Regions from separate parts of the Amycolatopsis sp. 195334CR genome, predicted to be linked through region 1. Evidence: riboswitches for the same ligand, from Rfam matches in the RefSeq annotation. Region 1 holds a riboswitch; each other region holds the start of a gene.

Region 1 (6,706 bases):
TCTCGGCGGCCAACAAGTACCTGTCCGACCAGGAGCCGTGGAAGCTGAAGGAGGACACCGCCCGGCGCGACAGCGTGCTGCACACCGCGCTGCAGGTGGTCTCCGACGCCAACACCATGCTGACCCCGTTCCTGCCGCACTCGGCGCAGAAGGTGCACGAGGCGCTCGGCGGCACCGGGGTCTGGGCCGCCCAGCCGGAGCTGACCGACGTCGACGACCTGGACATCGACGGCCGGGTGAACCCGATCCTCACCGGGGACTACGCGGCCGAGCAGGCCTCGTGGTCGTCCACCCCGATCGAGGTGGGCCGTCCGCTGGCCAAGCCGTCGCCGCTGTTCGCCAAGCTCGACGCCAAGCTGGCCGAGACCGGTCCGGACTGGGCGCCGATCGAGCCGTGAGCAAGAAGGAACTGCCACCGGTGCCGGAGAAGCTCCCGGCACCGGTGGTCGACGCGCACACGCACATGGACGCCTGCGGGGCGGTCACCGCGGCCGACGTGACCGCCATGGCCGATCGCGCCGAGGCGGCCGGGGTGGCCCGCGTGGTCACCGTCGCGGACGACCTCGCCGCCGCCCGCTGGGCCGCCGAGGCGTCCACTTGGGACAGCCGGGTGTTCGCCGCGGTGGCGGTGCACCCCACGCGCACCAAGGACTTCGGCGAGGCGGAACGGTCCGAAGTGGAGCGCCTGGCCCGCGGCGAGCGGGTGGTGGCGGTCGGCGAGACCGGGCTCGACTACTACTGGGACTACGCCCCGCACGACGCCCAGCAGGAGGCGTTCCGGTGGCACATCGACCTGGCCAAGCGGCTCGGCAAGACGCTGATGATCCACGACCGCGACGCGCACGACGACGTGCTCCGGATCCTGGCCGAGGAGGGCGCGCCGGAGACGGTGGTCTTCCACTGCTTCTCCGGTGACGGAGAGTTCGCCCGGAAGTGCCTGGACGCCGGGTACGTGCTCTCGTTCGCCGGCACGGTGACCTTCAAGAACGCGCGCGGACTGCACGACGCGGCCCGGATCTCGCCACTCGGTCAATTCGTGGTCGAGACGGATGCACCATTTTTGACCCCCCATCCCTTCCGTGGACGGCCGAACGAGCCCTACTGCACGGCGTACACCGTGCGTAACCTCGCTGAGCTGCGGGAAGAGTCCGTGGAGACGATCTCGAACGCGGTGCGCGAGACCGCCGAACGGGTCTTTCAACTCCCCACCGTTACTTAGGGTTTGACGCATTGCGACAAAAGATCCGGCCTGCTGGGCCATCTGAGGAGTGATGCAGATCACGGCACTGCGGGGGGTGTTTGCGCAACCTCCGAGTCTTCGTTACTGTCCCGTGATCGTGCCGGTCGATTGCCCGCAGAGGGGCCGTCGCCGGGACACCCACAGTCACGTCAGTGCACGTCGGGGAAGTGCGACCGGGCCCCCGAAGCCCGGGCGGACTTGGATGGCGCTGGCTGCGGGAGCCGGATAACTGGCGCTCCGGCGCCGAAATGAAGGCAACGGCCTTTTTCTGAAAGGGATCGACCCAGTGACTGGTGGTTACAGGCGCGGCGAATACGCGCGCCAGGACAACCCGACGAGCATGTTCGCCTCCTCCGGGGGCGGCGTCGGTACGCTCGACTGGCCCAACCCCGAGGGCGAGCTGGACTTCTCCGACGACCTGAACGTCACCCAGCACGACGTGCTGACGGTGCTCGGCCCCGACGCCGACGCGCTGATGGCCGAGGCCAACGTCGACGTCGACGAGCTGATCCGGCTGATCAACGCCGAGACCACGATGCTCCCGCCGATCATCATCCCGGATGAGATCAGCGAGGACCGGGTCGCGCGGGGCGCGCCGCTGCCCGTCGAAGACGGTGTGGTCAAGGCGGCGAAGACCTGGAAGAAGCGCTTCCTCAAGGGCGCCGTGCTGGCCGTCCTGATCACCCTGACCGGTGGCGGCGCCGCCGCGATGGCGATGAACAAGAGCGTCACCGTCGACGTCGACGGCGCGCAGCAGACGGTCAACACCTTCGGCGGCACCGTCGGCGAGGTGCTCAAGGACGCCGGCTACCAGATCGGCGCGCACGACGCGATCTCGCCGTCGCCGGACGCCGCGGTGGCCGACGACACGGTCATCACCCTGGAGCGCGGGCGCCAGCTGAACCTGATCGTGGACGGCAGCCCCCGCGAGGCGTGGGTGCGCGCGACCACGGTGTCCGAGGCGATGACCCAGCTCGGTCTCGCCGAGGCGGCCAAGCCCGGCACCTGGATGTCCGTCGGTGGCGACGGCCAGATCCCGCTCGAGGGGATGACCCTCGAGGTCAAGACCCTGAAGAACGTGACCCTGTACGACGGCGGCAACGAACCCCGCCAGGTGCAGACCAACGCGGTGACCGCCAAGGAGTTCTTCGGCGAGCTGCAGCTGACGATCGGCCCGGAGGACAAGGTCGACGGCGGCATGGACTACAAGCTGACCGACGGTGCCGAGGTGCACGTCAGCCGCACCGGCGTGTCGGTGGTCAACGAGAACGAAGAGATCCCGCCGCCGGTCGAGGAGATCGAGGACGACACCCTCGACAAGGGCAAGACCGTCGTCGAGGAGCAGGGCGAAGCCGGTTCGAAGAACGTCACCTACCGGGTGACGAAGGAGAACGACAAGGAAGTCGCCCGCGAGAAGATCTCCGAGGAGATCACCAAGGAAGCCAAGCCGAAGAAGGTCCGGGTCGGCACCAAGAAGTCGGCCGTTCCGCCGATCAGCGGTGGTGCGGTGTGGGACAAGCTCGCGCACTGCGAGTCCACCGGCAACTGGGCCATCAACTCCGGCAACGGCTACTACGGCGGGCTGCAGTTCAACGCCAGCACCTGGAAGGCCTACGGCGGCACGCAGTACGCCCCGCTGCCGCACCAGGCCAGCCGGGAAGAGCAGATCGCCGTCGCCACCAAGCTCCGCGACGCCCGCGGCGGCTACAGCGCCTGGCCGCACTGCCAGAAGAAGCTCGGCCTGCCCTGATCGCAGTTTTCTTGAAAGGGCCCCCGGTGCGCACGTCACCGGGGGCCGTTTCCGTTCCCGGGTCCGCGTGACACTCGGTCCAGGTCGGAGCCGAAGCCCGGGGCCACCTAGAATCCACTGGTGACCAAACCAGCCGGGCTCCTCGGCCCCGCCGAGATCCGCGGCCTGGCGGCCGAACTCGACGTGCGGCCGACCAAGAAGCTCGGCCAGAACTTCGTCCACGACCCCAACACCGTGCGCCGGATCGCCGAGCTCGGAAAGGTCACCGAAGACGACCTCGTCCTGGAAGTCGGCCCCGGGCTCGGCTCGCTCACCCTCGGCCTGCTCGCCACCGGCTCCCGCGTGGTCGCCGTCGAGATCGACCCCGTCCTGGCGAACCGCCTCCCCGAGACCGTCGCCGAGCACGCACCCGACGCGGCCGGCAAACTCCAAGTCGTCCCCGCCGACGCGCTCAGGGTCCACCAGGCCGACGTCGGCGAGCCCACCGCGCTCGTCGCGAACCTGCCCTACAACGTCGCCGTCCCCGTCGTCCTGCACCTGCTCGCCGAGCTGCCGTCCCTCACCCGCGGTCTCGTCATGGTCCAGACCGAGGTGGCCGACCGGATGGCGGCCGGCCCCGGCAGCCGGACCTACGGCGTGCCCAGCGTCAAGCTCGCCTGGTACGGCCGGGCGAAGAAGGTGGCCGCGGTGCCGCGTGCCGTCTTCTGGCCGGTGCCCAACGTCGACTCCGCGCTGGTCGCCTTCGAGCGCGTGCCCACCACCCGGCCCGCCGAGCGGAAGACCGTCTTCGCCGTGGTCGACGCAGCCTTCTCGCAACGCCGCAAGACCCTCCGCGCGGCACTCGCCGGTTGGGCGGGCTCGGCCGAACGCGCCGGGGACCTGCTGACCGCGGCCGGTATCGATCCACGGACCCGGGGTGAACAACTCACCGTCGAGGATTTCGCCCGCATCGCCGCGGCCGCCGAAAACGAGGGATAACGCGGCTGTTCGTGTGATCTCCGACTACGGACTTGCGTTTCGCGAGCCGGATCGGGTGTACTCCTTGTGCATCCATCCCGAGCGACTGAGAGGCCTGGCTCGCCGAAGTCGCAGCAACCACCCGAGAGGGCAGGTGCTAACGCCAGGACCGATGGAGGAATCCTGTGTACCGGTCGCGAATGCTGACTCGACGCCGAGTAGTGGATGAAGGTCGCCGCACGGTAAGTGCGTGTCGTCGCTCCAACGACTGACCCAGTACCCACTTCGCCGCTTTCCGGTTTACGCCACACCGTCGAAACAGACGGTGCTTCCTTGTGGTCGGCGCGCGTCCGCGCCCAGCTGTTGGAGCATTCACGTGATCACGCTCGAAAACCTGACCAAGTCCTTCCCCGGCGACGCCGCGCCCGTTCACGCGCTGCGCGACGTCAACTTCGACATCAACGCCGGCTCGCTCTACGGGGTGGTCGGCGCGGCGGGCTCCGGCAAGTCCACCCTGGCCCGCTGCGTCGCGCTGCAGGAGCGCCCCGACCGCGGCGTGGTCCGCCTGGACGGGCTGAACACCGGCACGCTCGACGGCCGCCGCCTGCGGGAGATCCGCCGCCAGGTCGGCATCGTCGACTCCCGCGTCGCGCTGCAGCCCGAGCGCACGGTCGCCGGGAACGTGGCCTCGCCGCTGGAGCAGCTCGGCGTCGAGGGCCCGCGCCGCCGCACCCGCGTCGGCAACCTGCTCGACCTCGTCGGCCTGACCCAGCGCGGCGGCCAGCACCCCGCCGAGCTGAACCCCGGGCAGCGCCGCCGGGTGGCCGTGGCCAAGGCACTGGCCACCTCGCCCGCCGTCCTGCTCGCCGACGACCCGACCGCCGGGCTCAACGGCGACGACGCGGCCGGTGTGCTCACCGCGCTCGACCGCGCCCGTGCCGAGCTGGGCCTGACCGTGCTCGTCACCACGCCCGACGCCGGCGTGGTCCGCCGCATCTGCGACGACGTCGCGGTGCTGGAGGACGGCAAGGTGGTGGAGAACGGCAACGTGCTCTCGCTGCTGGTCGACCCGTCGAGCCGCACCGCCCAGGCGCTGCTGCCCGCCATCGAGACCACCCGCGCGCAGTCGGCCCGCTACGACCGCGCGGTCGACGTGGTGCTGATCGGCTTCGCCTCGGTCGGCGCGCTGTTGCCCGAGGCCGCCACCCGGTTCGGCACCGACATCGCCACCATCGGCGGCGGCCTGACCCGGATCGGCGACACCCCGGTCGGCCGGTTCCGCATCGGCCTCCGCGGGGACCAGGCCGACGGCGCGCTGGCCTGGATCGCCGAGCGCGGGGCGCACGTGACGCACCCGGTCAGCGGCCCGCAGGGCGTCGCGGCCTGAAGCAACTCCAGTCGTGCGTGCGCGGGGCCGGAACGGCACTACGCACGCACGACTTTTTTGCCGCCACGTAGGCTTGACCCCGTGCTCGCTGTCGTCCCGCCTCCAGTCACCGTCCGGGTGCCGTCGAAGATCAACCTGCACCTGGCGGTCGGTGACCTGCGCGAGGACGGTTTCCACGAGCTGGTGACCGTGTTCCAGGCGTTGTCGCTGGCCGACGAGGTGACCGTGGCGGTGACCGAGGACCCCGGCGTCGAGGTGTACGGCGAGGGCGAGAAGTCCGTGCCCACCGGGGCGAACAACCTGGCCTGGCGCGCGGTGCAGGCGCTGGCCGCGCACGTGGGCCGCGCGGAGAGCGAGCCGAAGATCCGGGTGGTGCTGCGCAAGGGCATCCCGGTGGCCGGCGGCATGGCCGGTGGCAGCGCCGACGCGGCGGCCACCCTGGTCGGGCTGGCCTCGCTGTGGAAGCTGGAGATCACCCGCGACGAACTCGCCGAGGTCGCCGCGAAGCTCGGCAGCGACGTGCCGTTCGCGCTCTACGGCGGCACCGCGCTCGGTACCGGCCGCGGGGAGCGCCTGGTGCCCGTGCTCTCGCGCCACACCTTCCACTGGGTGCTCGCGTTCGACCAGAAGGGCCTGTCCACCCCGAGGGTGTTCAGCGAACTCGACCGGCTGCGCGAGGAGGGCGATCCACCGAGGATCGGCTCGCACGCCCCGGTGGTCGAAGCGCTCGCCTCCGGTGATCCGAGGCAGCTGGCCCTCTTGCTGGGCAACGATCTTCAGGCCGCGGCCGTCTCGCTGCGCCCTGGCCTGCGCCGCACGCTGCGGGCCGGGGTGAACGCCGGTGCGCTGGCGGGCACGGTCTCCGGTTCCGGCCCGACCTGCGCGTTCCTCTGCGAGGACGCCGAATCCGCGCTCGAAGTCGCGGCCGAGCTGTCCGGGGCCGGGGTCTGCCGCACCGTGCGCGTGGCGCACGGGCCGGTGCCCGGCGCCAGGACGGTCGGCGGCGACACCGATCCCCGTCCCGTCCCGCCGCAGGTGCACGCGTAATGGTCAACCTGGTCAACCTCGAATCGGTCTCCAAGTCCTACGGCGTCCGCCCGCTGCTGGACGCCGTCTCGCTCGGTGTCGGCGAGGGCGAGCGCATCGGCGTCGTCGGGCTCAACGGCGGTGGCAAGACCACCCTGCTCGAAGTGCTCACCGGCATCGCGGAACCGGACAGCGGCCGGGTCAGCCAGGTGCGCGGGCTGCGGATGGCCGTGGTCACCCAGCGCACCGAACTGGTCGGCGAGACCGTGCGCGACGCCGCGCTGGCCGCCTACGACGCCGACCACGAATGGGCCGCCGACGCCCGCGTGCGGTCCATTGTGGAGGG
Region 2 (6,706 bases), on a different contig from region 1:
GTGCTGGCGGTGCGGGTTTCGATCCGGCTCGGGCTGCCCTCGCTGCTGCTCTACCTCGGCATCGGCGTGCTGATCGGCGAAGCCGGGCTGGGCCTGGAGTTCGAGAACGCCACGCTGACCCAGTCGCTCGGCCTGGCCGCGCTGGTGATGATCCTCACCGAGGGCGGCCTGACCACTCGTTGGCAGACCGTCAAACCGGCGCTGTGGCCGGGAATCGCACTGTCCACTGTGGGCGTGGGGGTGAGCATCGCGATCACCGGCGGGGCGTTGCACCTGCTGCTCGGGCTGGACTGGCGGATGGCGCTGCTGTGGGGCGCGGTGCTCGCCTCGACCGACGCCGCCGCGGTGTTCTCCGTGCTCCGCTCGGCGGGCATCGGGAAGCGGCTGGTCGGCACGCTGGAGATCGAGTCCGGCATCAACGACGCGCCCGCCTACATCGCCGTCGTCGTGCTGGCCACCGGGACCACAGTGGACTGGACGCTGCCGTTGCTGGTGGTCTACGAGCTGGGCGCGGGACTGCTGATCGGGCTGGTGCTCGGCTGGGTGGGCGCGGCGGCGCTGCGCAAGGCGGCGCTGCCCGCCACCGGTCTCTACCCGGTGGCCACGGTCGCGGTGTGCGTGGTCGCCTACTCCGGCGGTCAGCTCGCGCACGCGTCCGGGCTGCTGGCCACCTACGTCGCCGGGGTGGTGCTGGGCAACTCCCGGCTGCCGCACCGGTCCGACACGCTGTCGTTCGCCGAGGGGCTCGGGTGGCTGGCACAGATCGGGTTGTTCGTGCTGCTCGGCCTGTTCGCCTCGCCGGGCAGGTTGTTGGAGAGCCTGGTCCAGGGCCTGGTGGCCGGGGCGGTGGTGCTGCTGCTGGCGCGGCCCGCCTCGGTGCTGATCTCCGCGCTGCCGTTCAAGCTGCCGTGGCGCGAGCAGGTGTTCCTGTCGTGGGCGGGGCTGCGCGGGGCGGTGCCGATCGTGCTCGCGATGATCCCGCTCGCCGAGGGCGTGCCGGGGGCGCAGGAGCTGGTCGACGCGGTGTTTGTCCTGGTCATCGTGCTGACCCTGCTGCAGGGCGCGACGCTGACCCCGCTCGGCCGGTGGCTCGGGCTGTCCGATTCGACCGAGGCCAGGGAGATCCAGGTCGACGCCGCGCCGCTGGACGAGCTGGGGGCCGAACTGCTCCAGGTGCGCATCCAGCGGGGGTCGCGGATGCACGGCGTGTACCTGTCCGAGCTGCGCCTGCCGGTGGGGGCTTCGGTGAGCCTGGTGGTCCGCGGCGGCAAGTCGTTCACGCCGCAGAGCACCAGCCGTCTCCAGGAGCTGGACCAGCTGCTGGTGGTCACCACCGAGGCGGCCCGGTCGGCCGCCGAGCGGCGGCTGCGGGCCATCGACAGGGCGGGCAGACTGGCTCGCTGGCGAGGCGAATCCGGTAGCTGATGCGGCCTGAGCAGCTGTGACCCGGCTCGAGAGCCGTGGCCCGGCCGAGTAGCCGTGACTTGGCCTTCGCGGCCATGGCCCGGCTCAAGTCGCCGTGACCTGGCCTGAGTAGCCGTGCCCGGCTTGAGTGGCCGTGGTCCGGCTCGAGTAGCCGTGGTCCGGCTGGAGTGGCCGCGGCCCGGCTCGAGTAGGCGTGTGAACCCGTCTGAGCAGCGATGATTCAGTGTGACTTGGGTCACTTAACGCGGTTTTGTCTCACCTCGTGTATTCCTAACTTCCGCCGAATGGCTTACGTTTCGCTCGCATTGACTAACCCGAATGGTGGGTAGCGAGTGTGGGGAGCACGAAGCGTGGCTGACTCGTCGAACCTTCGTGGGCTGGCGGCGGTCGCCGTGCTCGCCGGTGGGGTGCTGCTGGCGCCGTCTGCTTCGGCTGCCGAGGCGTTCCCCGTCTTCGCCCTGCCGTTCGAGGCTGGGCAGCAGGTCAGTTCGGCGGGCATCCATTCGGACAACGGCACCAGCGGGGTCAAGAACGCGCTCGACCTGAGCCCCCGCGACGGCCTGGTGCGCGCGCCGCTGGCCGGCACGGTCCGGCTGCAGCACTGCGACGGCGGCGACTGGGTGACCATCGACCACGCGGGTGGCTGGCGCACCGGCTACTACCACCTGGAGCGCATCGCGGTCACCGACGGGCAGGCCGTCGAACCGGGCGCGCTGCTCGGCGAAACCGGCAACGCGCTGCCCTGCGGTGGCAGCAGTTCCGGCGCCCACGTGCATTTCACCCTGTGGACACTGCCGGACGGGACCGCGCGGTCGGCGGACGCGCTGGACGCCGGGAACTGGGACGGCCTCAGCTACGGCCAGGTCCACTCCCGCATTGCCGAATCGCACGGGGAACCCGTTGACGGCAAGGAATTCGGCGGCTGGCGGTTCACCGAGGGCACCACGCAGTACAGCGGCGTCGCGACGCGTGTCGCCGATGGCGAGGCGGTCCAGCTCCCCGGCCGGTTCCGGTACGAAGCGGAGTGATCGCCATCTCACCCACTGGGCGGCCCTGGCGCGGGCGCCGCCCAGTGGGTTACCTTTTCGGCTAGGTCATGAGTGCCAGCGTCAAGCCCCGGCTAGCTGGCCGGCAACCCTCCAACCGCGGTGGGGTGCCCCGGGTGAGGACCTGGCTCGTCACGAGGTGTGGCGGGCAAGCGCGGATCCTCTCGGTCGGGGGTCCCGACATCGAGGAGGCCCCCCATGACGCTCGCACTCGAACGCACCTGCACCGTCCCGGAAGTCGCCGGTGCCGCGCTGTCCGTGCCGCTGGTCAACGGCGGTGAGATCGGCTACGCGAACCTCGACCACGCCGCGAGCGCGCCCTGCCTGCAGCGGGTCCGCACCGCCGTCGACGAGTTCCTGCCCTGGTACGCCAGCGTGCACCGCGGCGCGGGCTTCGCCTCCCAGGTGTCCACAAAGGTCTACGAGCGCACCCGGGAAGTGTTGCGGCGCTTCACCGGCGCCCGCTCCTCGGACGCGGTGATCTTCACCCGCAACACCACCGACTCGTTCAACCTGCTGGCGAAGTGCCTGCCGCGCGAGACCTCCGTGGTGCTGTTCGACACCGAGCACCACGCGGCGCTGCTGCCGTGGCGCGGCCCGCGCGTGCACCGCGTGGAACCGCCGCGCACCAGGCTCGCCGCGGTGTCCGCTGTGGACAGTGCGCTGGCGGAGTGCGCGCCGGGTCCGCGCCTGGTGGTGCTCACCGGCGCGTCCAACGTGACCGGCGAACTGCTGCCGGTGGCCGAAATCGCCGCGGTGGCGAGGAAGCACGGCGCGCGGATCGCGCTGGACGCGGCCCAGCTGGCGCCGCACCGGCCGTTCTCGCTGCGCGAGCTGGACGTGGACTACGTGGCGCTGTCGGGGCACAAGCTGTACGCGCCGTTCGGGGCCGGTGCGCTGGTCGGCCGGGCCGACTGGCTGCGGGCCGGGCAGCCGTACCTCGCCGGTGGCGGGGCGACCAAAGCGGTGCAGCGCAACGGAAGCGCCGAGATCGGCGTGGTGTGGAACTCCGGGCCGGAGCGTCACGAAGCCGGTTCGCCCAACACGGTCGGGGTGTACGCGCTGGGTGTGGCGTGCGAAGCGCTTTCGGAGAACTGGGATGCCATCCGCGAGCACGAGGACGCATTGCTGCGGCGGTTGCACCGCGGGCTGTCCTCCGTTCCCGGCTTCGCGGAACTGCGCCTGTTCGACGCCGACGTCGACCGCGTCGGCACGCTCAGCTTCGTCATCGACGGCTTCGAGCCCGGCTGGCTGGCCGCGGTGCTCTCCGCGGAATACGGCATCGGCGTGCGGGACGGCGCGTTCTGCGCGCACATCGCGACGCGGCGCCTGATCCGGCACGCGGGCGGCGAGGGGCAGCAGGCGGTGCGTGTCAGCCTCGGCCTCGGCAGCACCGAGGAGCACGTCGACCGGCTGCTGCTCGCCCTGCGGCAGATCGTCGCCAGGGGAGCCCGCTGGGAGTACGGCAAGGTCGACGGCCGCTGGGCGCCGACCCCGGATCCCCGGCCCCTGCCGGATTTCCTGGCCTAGACGCGCGCCCGTGCGCGTGATCTTCTGCGGGTATGGGAGATCCGCTGGAGGAACGCGACGCGACGGCCGAAGCACTGCGACTGGTGGCCGACGCCGCCGGGCCGTACCTGGCTTCGCTGGGGGACCGGCTGGTCCACGACCCGGCCACCGCACCGCTGCTGGACGAGCTCGACGGGCCACTGCCGGAAGGCGGTGACGGCACCCTGCCCAGCCTCCGCGAGCTGGTGCGGATCGGCACCGAGGCGGCCACGCATTCGTCCGGTCCGCGGTTCTTCCACTACGTCGTCGGCGGTTCGACCCCGGCGGCGCAGGCCGCGGACTGGGTGACGTCGCTGCTCGACCAGGTCGCCGGGCTCTGGCCGACCTCGCCCTTCGCGGCCCGGGTGGAGACCGTCGTACTGGGCTGGTTGAAGGACCTGTTCGGCCTGCCCGCGTCCTACGGCGGTGTGCTGACCCCGAGCGCGACGCTGGCGAACCTGACCGGGCTGGCCGCCGCCCGGCACTGGTGGGCCGAACAGCACGGGGTGGACGTCAGCGCCGACGGCCTGCTCGGGTTGCCGCGCCTGCCGGTGCTCTCCAGCGGTTACGTGCATCCCAGCAGCCGCAAGGCGTTGCAGATCCTCGGCTGCGGCCGCGACACCGTGCGCGTGTTCGCCCGCGACGACGCCGGCCGGGTGGATCTCGCCGCGATGGAAGCGGAACTCGCCGCGGTCGACGGCCCGGCGGTGATCATCGGGAACGCCGGTGAGGTCAACGCGGGCGACTTCGATCCCATCGCCGATTTGGCCGACCTGGCCGAGAAGTACGGCGCGTGGTTGCACATCGACGGTGCGTTCGGCCTCTTCGCCGCGGTCTCCCCGAAGACGGCGCACCTGGTGAAGGGCGTCGAGCGCGCCGATTCCGTGGCCGCCGACGGGCACAAGTGGCTCAACGTGCCGTACGAGAGCGGGTTCGCCTTCCTGCGCGAACCCCGGCGCCTGGTGCAGTCGTTCGGCATGCCCGACGCGGCGTACCTGCCGGTCGGTGACGAGGCCAGGATCAACTACAACTCGCTCGGCCCGGAATCCTCCCGCCGCGCCCGCGCCCTGCCGATCTGGGCGACGCTGCGTGCCTACGGCCGCGACGGCCACCGCGCGATGATCGAGCGCCACCACGAACTCGCGCGGCTGCTCGGCAAGCTGGTCGACGAGGCGCCGGACCTGGAACCGCTCGCGCCGCCGGGCCTGAACGTGGTGTGTTTCCGGTACCACCACGAGGGATTCGACGACGAACGGATGGACGAGCTGAACCGGCGGCTGGGGGCCGAGTTGCTGGCGGACGGCCGGGTCTACGCTGGCACGACCGTGTACCGGGGGCGGGTCGCGCTGCGGCCGGCGATCGTCAACTGGCGGACCGGCGCGGCGGACATCGCCCTGCTCGTCTCGGTGGTGCGGGAGATCGGGGCCAGGCTGGCCAGGGGGTAAGTACGTGCGCGAACCGATTTCGGCGAACCGGCGGGACTACTGGGTCCCGCTGCTGCTCGCGGCGGTGGCCCTGCTCGCCGCGGTGGTGTTCGTGCCGAGAACGGACTTCGGCTGGTTCGCCTACGCCCCGCAGGGCGAGCCCCTGATGGTCCAGAGCCTGTACGCCTATGCCGATTCGGGTGCCCTGGTCGCGTTGCAGAGCCCGCAGCCGTTCTCGGCGTTCGGCCGGTGGCCGGTCGCCGCGCTCCTGGTCTTCGCGGTGACCGTGGCCTGGTACGTCTTCCAGGCCAAGTCGCGGCCGTCGGCGTGGCGGGTCGCCCTGCTGGTGGCCGGCGGTGCGGCCGCGATCCTGGTGCTGTCGGCCTTCGGCGGGGCGAGCTGGACCTCGATCGACGAGTCCGGCTTCCTGACCACCTTCGTGCTGCCGCTGGGCGGGCTCGGCCTCTGCGGCCTGGCTTGGGCGTACTTCGGCACCGGCCGGGGGCGGAAGGTGGCGGGCTGGACCGGTGCCGTGCTGACCGGGCTGGTGGCGAGCATGCTGCTGGCGATGGCCCTGCCGGACCTGGGCGACCTGCTCGTCTACGTGGTCGGCCTGCTGGTGCTCGCCGTGCTGGAGCGCAGCCTGCTGCTCGCGGTGGTGGCGCTGCTGGTCGTGGTGGGCTCGCTGGAGATGATCCCGGCGCCGCCGGGCCTGGTGCCGGGGCTGGTGCTGCTCACCGGGGCGATCGCCGCGCTGGTCACGCGCCGTGGACAATGGCGTGGTGAGCGACCAGCCGATACCGCCTGAAGCCGAACCGAGCGAGGGCGGCGCCGTACCCGACGCGCCTGAGACGCCTGAGCCGCCTCAGCCGAAGCGCCGGGTGGTGCTGCTCGCGGTGATCGCGGTGCTGGTGCTCGCCGTCGACCAGGTGACCAAGGCGATCGCGGTGGCCGAACTGGAGTTCGCCGAGCCGGTCCGCATCCTCGGCGGCGCGGTCTACCTGCAGCTGATCCGCAACTCCGGCGCCGCCTTCGGCATGGCCGCCGGGATGACCTGGGTGCTCGCGCTGATCGCGTGCGCGGTGGTGATCGCGCTGATCTGGTTCGCCAAGCGGCTGCGCTCGCCGGGCTGGGCGGTCGGCCTCGGGCTGATCCTGGCCGGTGCGCTGGGCAACCTGACCGACCGGTTCTTCCGCGCCCCCGGCGTGCTGCAGGGCCACGTGGTCGACTTCGTCTCGGTGTTCGCGCCCAACGGTGACGTGT
Region 3 (6,706 bases), 3.2 Mb from region 1:
GTCAGGAGCGGGCGGGCCGTCTGCCTCCCGGCGATGGTGCCCACTGGACTCGCTCGTCCTAGCCGCATGTGTAGGACGAGCATTGTTCCCGCTGACCGCCGTCAGGTGTGACAGGCCCGCATCACGGAACTCGTCCTCCACCCGACGTGACATGCCGGTGGTGTCACCGACCGCCAGCCCCGGCACCAGCCCAGCGGGTTCCTCGCTGAGCACGCCGGATGCCTTCCGGAGTCCTGCTCGCATTGATGCGGCTGCCCGCTGCCACCACGGCGCCTCGGTGACCGCTAGAGGTGGCCCTCGTACTTGGAGGGCCGCCACGGTCAGCTCGGCCTGACGCCCCGGGGCCAGGGAACCCGAGGCCGTCACCTGCTGCCCTGGCAACAGATCCGACCAGCCTTCCAACGCGGCCAGCAACACCACTCGACCGTCGGAGACCACTGCCCGCCGGTCGACCGTGGCTTCGGCGACCTCAGCCGGGATCAGCACCGCACTCGTACCACCTGCCCTTCCCGCGTAGCCGGCCGAACGGATCGGCCGGGGCCGTTCGGTGACCGTCACCCGGAACACCGCGTGTACTCCTCGATCCGCCGCCGGACGGATCGGATCCTGTTGCGCGGCCTGCAACCGTGGCGTCACCACCACCGCGAGCAGCGCGCCGAAACCCAGTAGTGCCAACAGAAGCGCTCGAAACCGCTCGTCGCCCGCTGCGCGGCGGCGGGCGACGACCAGTCCGGCAACCGCCATCGCTGCGACACCCGCGCCGACCGCGAGAGCCACCCACCAGCCGAACAGCAGGCCGCCGAGCGTGCCGAGCCACACGGTGAGCGCGGCCGGTACCAGCCGCATGTCGTGCCCGGCCGGTTCCGGGGTGACCGCCGAATCGGCGGCCTGGGTCATTGCACGGTCACCTGATCACGCAAGCGCGTGAACCGGGTTTCGCCGATTCCTTCCACTTCACGGAGTTGCTCGACCGCGGTGAAACGGCCGTGTTGATTGCGCCAGTCGAGAATGCGTTGCGCGGTCACTTCTCCGACACCGGGTAAATCGTCGAGCTGAGCCAGGCTCGCGGTGTTGAGGTCGACCTTGACCTCGGGTCCGGCGCCGGGGGAAGTCGGCGCCGGACCTTGGGCCTGTGGTGGTGCTCCCACATCGAGTTGCTCCCCGTCGCTGAGACGGCGAGCCAGGTTCACGGTGGCAAGATCGGTGCCGGGTAAGGCGCCACCGGCCGCACGCACCGCGTCGGCGACCCGCGCTCCGGCGGGAAGCGTGACCAGGCCCGGCCGGATGACCTTGCCGATCACGCTCACCACCAACTCGGCGGACGCGCTCGGTGGTGGTGCGCTGGAAACCGGTGCCGCACGGGCGATCGGCAATGGCGGGGCGCGCTCCGGCTCCGGCCCGCCGCCGAACAGCAGCAGGGCCGTGAGCACGATCGAGAGCACACCGGCGATGGCGAACACGATCGCGGTGCGGCGTTTTACCGGACTGCCACGGGCTTTGGGGAGCCAACGCGTGACCAGCCTGCGCGTGCGGTCGCGTTCGACCCGGGCCGCCAGTTCGGCGAGATCCGGTTTCGGTTCCTCGGAGGATGGTGCTCCGGGATGGGCGAGTGATTGAAGACGTTCGAACACGCCTTCGACGCTATGGGGATGGGGCGGGGGAGGCCAGGGGGCGGGGCGGGGGCTGTGGATAAGTGGGTGGTTGTGGACAACTCAGCGGGCGGCGTGGACGAATTCGGCGTTCGGGTGTTTGATGGCCGAAGAGCCGTTGTTTCCCAGCGCCGAGTCCGTTGTTCTACCGCGAAAGACAAATGTGGCTCCCGGACGGGCCAGCGTCCGGAAGCCACATTCGTGTTCAGGAAAGGAGATTATTTGGCGAGAGCTTCGCGAACCGCGTCGGCGGAGGCGGGCACGGTGGCGCGCGGGCCGATCTTGCCCTCGACGGCATCGAGCGTCTTGAGGCCGTCACCGGTGATCAGGAGAACGGTTTCCTCGTCCGGGTTCAGCTTCCCGGCCTCGACGAGCTTCTTCGCGGTCGCCACGGTCACGCCGCCGGCGGTTTCGGTGAAGATGCCTTCGGTGCGCGCCAGGAGGCGGATGCCCTCGACCACCTCTTCGTCGCTGACGTCCTCGATCGAGCCGCCGGTGCGGTTGACCACGTCCAGCACGTAGGGGCCGTCCGCCGGGTTGCCGATGGCCAGCGAGCGGGCGATGGTGTCCGGCTTGACCGGCTGCACCACGTCGTGCCCGGCGCGGAAGGCGGCCGAGACCGGCGAGCAGCCGGTGGCCTGGGCGCCGAAGATCTTGTACGGCGACTGCTCGACGAGACCGAGTTCACCCAGCTCGCGGAAACCCTTGTCCACCTTGGTCAACTGAGAACCGGAGGCGATCGGCACGACAATCTGCTGCGGGCGGCGCCAGCCCAGCTGCTCGGCCACCTCGAAGGCCAGCGTCTTCGAGCCCTCGGAGTAGTACGGCCGCACGTTGACGTTGACGAACGCCCAGTTCTCGTTCTCCGCGGCGAGCTGGGTGGCCAGGCGGTTGACGTCGTCGTAGTTGCCGTCGACGGCGATGAGCGCGCCGTCGTAGACCGCGGTGGTGAGGATCTTGGCCCGCTCCAGGGTCTTCGGGATCAGCACCACGGATTCCCAGCCCGCGCGGGCCGCGGCCGCGGCCACGGCGTTGGCCAGGTTGCCGGTGGAGGGGCAGGCCAGCACCTCGAAGCCGAACTCGCGGGCGGCGGCCAGTGCCACCGCGACCACGCGGTCCTTGAACGAGTGGGTGGGGTTGCCGGTGTCGTCCTTGACCCAGACTCGCTTGAGCCCCAAGGCTTTCGCGAGCCGGTCGGCACGCACCAGCCGGGTACAGCCGGGCTCGGTGTTCGGGATCTCCTCGACGTTCGACGGCACCGGAAGGAGGCTCTTGTAGCGCCAGATGTTGCGCGGGCCCTTCTCGATGTCCTCGCGGCGCACGCGGCCGAAGTCGTAGGCGACCTCGAGCGGGGAGAAGTCCTCGGCGGAGACGAACTCGGGCGCCAGCGGCTGGCGGTGGCCCTCTTCCTTCGACACCAGCTCGACGGCCGGGCCGAGGTCCAGGGTGCGCTTGGTCGTGCGGAGGGTGGCAGTCATCGCGAGGTCCTTCCTCATCTGCCCCACGGGTGTGGGCCGGAATTGGCACCGTGATCGTCAGCTACCTCGCGGAATCGAGATGACAGGCTGACGCCGGTTGCCGGGGCTTCTTCGGGCCGTATCCCTCTGCCCCTCTGGATGAGCGGTATTCGGTTGTCGGGCCGCGCTGGGCGCGGCGCCTCGCCAACACCGTACGGCATCACGCCGTGCCCACGCGAGGACCTCACCGTGCCGGGCTAGCCGTAGCCGGGCGTGGCAGGATCGTGCCGTGACCGACGCAGCCGCGCTCCACCTCGTGCTCGGCGAGGAAGAACTGCTCATCGAGCGGGCGATTCGAGCCGCTCTCGAGGCCGCCCGTAGGGCCGATCCGGCGGCGGACCTCACCCGGATGAAGGTGTCCGAACTCACAGCCCCGGTGCTGGCCGAGCTGGTCAGTCCGTCACTGTTCAGCGAGGGCCGGGTGATCGCGATCGATGGGGCGCAGGACGCCTCGCAGGAGATCGGCGACGCGATCCTGGCCTACGTCAAGGACCCCGCCGATGGGGTGGTGCTCGTGATCGTGCACACCGGCGGCGGCCGGACGAAGGCGGGCAAGGCGCTGCCTGCTGCCCTGCGCAAGGCCGGGGCGGAGGTGGTCGAATGCCCGAAGATCACCAAGCCCGCCGAGCGGGAAGCCTTTGTGCGCAACGAGGTCCGGCAGGCGGGCGGCAAGATCGACGCCGCCGGGGTGATGGCGCTGATCGACTCGGTGGGGTCGGATCTGCGGGAGCTCTCGTCGGCCGCGACGCAGCTGGTGGCCGACTCCGGTGGGAAGGTCGACGAGCACGCCGTTCGGCAGTACCACCGGGGCCGGGCGGACGTGACCGGGTTCGCGGTGGCGGAGAAGGCGGTGTCCGGGGATCGGGCGGCGGCGCTGGAGTCGGTGCGCTGGGCGATGCAGATCGGTGTGCCGCACGTGCTGGTCGCCGACGCGCTGGCGGACGCGGTACGGACGATCGCAAGGGTGGCCGGGGCCGGGCGCGGGAACCCGAACGCGATGGCGGGGGAGCTGGGGATGCCGCCGTGGAAGATCCGGAAGGCGCAGGGGCAGGTGCGCGGGTGGGGGCCGGACGGGCTGGCGGACGCGATGCGCGTCGTGGCGAAGCTCAACGCGGACGTGAAGGGGGCGGCGGCGGATCCGGACTACGCCCTGGAGCGGGCGGTGCTGGCGATCGCGGCGGCTAAGGAACGGCGCTGAGGTCAGCAGCTTCGGGGGACTGGTTCGGGAACTGGCGTGTTGGCACGGAGCTGAGGCGCTGACACGCGGGGCGCTGGCGTGGGGCTGAGGCGCCGACGCGAACTGGCGCGCCGACGCGAACTGGGTGCCGACGCGAACTGGCGCGCCGACATGATCTGGGCGCCGACATGGAGCTGAGGTGCCCGCGCGAATCTGGGGCACCGGCACGGATGTGCGGCACTAGCACGGAGCTGGGGCACCGGCACGGATGTGCGGCACCAGCACGGAGCTGGGGCACCGGCATGGTGGTGTGGCACCAGCACGGAGCTGGGGCACCGTGACGGATGTGGGGTCGGCACGAGCCGCCAGCTGGGTACTGGCGGGTTTGGCGCGGGCCGGGTGGCTTCAGTCGCTGGCGCTGGATCGGGGCTTCGAGCGTCGCTGGGTGTTGGGCTGGGGTGGCAAAGCTCAGGTGGTGGTGAAGCGGGCCAGGGCGCGGATCTTGTTCGTGGCGTCCAGGGCGGCGACCTTGTAGGCCTCCGACAGGGTCGGGTAGTTGAAGACGGCGTCCACCAGGTAGTCGACGGTGCCGCCGCAGCCCATTACGGCTTGGCCGATGTGGACCAGGTCGGTGGCGCCGGTGCCGAAGACGTGGACGCCGAGCAGCTTCCTGTCCTCTGTGGACACCAACAGCTTCAGCATCCCGTACGAGTCGCCGGCTATTTGGCCTCGGGCTAGTTCGCGGTACCGGGCGGTGCCGGTTTCGTAGGGGATCGACGACGAAGTCAGCTCAGCCTCCGTCGCGCCGCAGTAGGAGATTTCCGGGATGGTGTAGATGCCGATCGGCTGGAGGGCGGCCAGTTCGTTCGCCGGCTCACCAAATGCGTGGTAGGCGGCCAGCCTGCCCTGGTCCATCGAGGTCGCGGCCAGCGCGGGGAAACCGATCACGTCACCGACGGCGTAGATGTGCGGCACCTCGGTGCGGTAGTGGCCGTCCACGCTGAGCCGTCCGCGCTTGTCGGCCGTCAAGCCCGCGTGCTCCAGGCCGAGCGCGTCGGTCATGCCCTGGCGCCCCGCCGAGTACATCACCGCTTCGGCCGGGATGCGCTTTCCGCTGGCCAGCGACGTCACCGTGGCGTGCTCGCCGACCGCCACGTCGACCACCTTCTCGCCGAACCGGAAGGTCACCGCCAGGTCCCGCAGGTGGAACTTCAGCGACTCGACGATCTCCGGGTCGCAGAACTCCAGCATCCGCTCGCGCTGCTCGACCACGGTCACCCGGCAGCCGAGCGCGGCGAACATCGACGCGTACTCGATGCCGATCACCCCGGCCCCCACCACGACCAGCGAGGACGGGATGCGGTCGAGGCTCAGGATCTCGTCCGAATCGAGCACCCGCGCCTCGTCGAAGTCGACCTCCGGGGGTCGCGCCGGCCGCGTGCCGGTGCCGATCACGACGAACTCGCCGGTCAGCGCCGTCCGCTCACCGCGCGGACCGCCTTCGACCGCGACCGTGTGCGGATCGGTGAACCGGCCGAGGCCGCTGACCAGGTGCACCCCGTTGCGCAGCAGCTGCGCGCGCACCACCTCGACCTCACGCCCGATCACGTGCTGCGTGCGCGCCATCAGATCCGAGATGGTGATGTCCTGCTTGACCCGGTAACTCGCCCCGTACAGCTCGCGCTGGCTCATCCCGGTCAGGTAGTGCACGGCCTCGCGCAGCGTCTTCGACGGAATGGTGCCGGTGTTGACGCACACCCCGCCGACCATGTCGTGGCGGTCGACCACCGCCACGCGCTTGCCGAGCTTGGCCGCGGCGATCGCGGCCTTCTGCCCGCCGGGGCCGGAGCCGATCACGATCAGGTCGTAGTCATAGGCGCTCACGCGCCATAGCCTGCCCTATCGAGACGCCGAACACACGAAAAAGCCCCCGGTTGATCACCGGGGGCCCTTCGGGAAGCGGCTCAGAGCGCGTTGACGCGCTTGGCCATCGCCGACTTCTTGTTCGCGGCCTGGTTGGCGTGCAGCACGCCCTTGGTGGCGGCCTTGTCCAGCTTGCGGGCGGCCTCCTGCTGGGCCTCGGTGGCCTTGGCCTTGTCGCCGGAGTCGGCGGCCTCGCGGAACTTGCGGATCGCGGTCTTCACCGAGGACCGGATCGCCTGGTTGCGCTGACGCGCCTTCTCGTTGGTCTTGATGCGCTTCATCTGCGACTTGATGTTGGCCATACCGGCGCTCCCTCTGGTTTCCTCGGGTGGTCGCCGCCGCGTCTGTCAAGTGGCCCCGCGACTGCGGGTTTCCTCCATGGCGGAATGCCACGCGGCAACGAGTGAAAAGCCTAACATCCTGCTCAGCGGCCTCGCGGG

The links. Region 1 has a riboswitch for S-adenosylmethionine ahead of JYK18_RS07165 (methionine ABC transporter ATP-binding protein). Riboswitches for the same ligand answer to the same signal wherever they lie in the genome.
Region 2: it holds a riboswitch for S-adenosylmethionine, as region 1 does, so the genes downstream of both, JYK18_RS42190 (aminotransferase class V-fold PLP-dependent enzyme) here and JYK18_RS07165 (methionine ABC transporter ATP-binding protein) in region 1, are expected to answer to the same signal.
Region 3: it holds a riboswitch for S-adenosylmethionine, as region 1 does, so the genes downstream of both, thrC (threonine synthase) here and JYK18_RS07165 (methionine ABC transporter ATP-binding protein) in region 1, are expected to answer to the same signal.

Annotation. Positions count from the first base shown of each region.
Region 1 covers NZ_JAFJMJ010000001.1:1,472,666-1,479,371, reverse strand. Annotated here, with positions in the region: gene metG (methionine--tRNA ligase) at 1-398, shown strand, start outside; gene JYK18_RS07180 (TatD family hydrolase) at 395-1,219, shown strand; gene JYK18_RS07175 (resuscitation-promoting factor) at 1,581-2,990, shown strand; gene rsmA (16S rRNA (adenine(1518)-N(6)/adenine(1519)-N(6))-dimethyltransferase RsmA) at 3,111-3,968, shown strand; SAM riboswitch class I at 4,038-4,126, shown strand; gene JYK18_RS07165 (methionine ABC transporter ATP-binding protein) at 4,324-5,334, shown strand; gene JYK18_RS07160 (4-(cytidine 5'-diphospho)-2-C-methyl-D-erythritol kinase) at 5,416-6,381, shown strand; gene JYK18_RS07155 (ABC-F family ATP-binding cassette domain-containing protein) at 6,381-6,706, shown strand, end outside.
Region 2 covers NZ_JAFJMJ010000003.1:1,066,065-1,072,770, reverse strand. Annotated here, with positions in the region: gene JYK18_RS42200 (potassium/proton antiporter) at 1-1,425, shown strand, start outside; gene JYK18_RS42195 (M23 family metallopeptidase) at 1,776-2,453, shown strand; SAM riboswitch class IV at 2,518-2,632, shown strand; gene JYK18_RS42190 (aminotransferase class V-fold PLP-dependent enzyme) at 2,670-4,001, shown strand; gene JYK18_RS42185 (pyridoxal-dependent decarboxylase) at 4,034-5,464, shown strand; gene JYK18_RS42180 (hypothetical protein) at 5,469-6,251, shown strand; gene lspA (signal peptidase II) at 6,241-6,706, shown strand, end outside.
Region 3 covers NZ_JAFJMJ010000001.1:4,626,977-4,633,682, forward strand. Annotated here, with positions in the region: gene JYK18_RS21690 (ComEA family DNA-binding protein) at 894-1,631, opposite strand; gene thrC (threonine synthase) at 1,868-3,127, opposite strand; SAM riboswitch class I at 3,139-3,272, opposite strand; gene holA (DNA polymerase III subunit delta) at 3,396-4,364, shown strand; gene sthA (Si-specific NAD(P)(+) transhydrogenase) at 4,812-6,227, opposite strand; gene rpsT (30S ribosomal protein S20) at 6,308-6,568, opposite strand.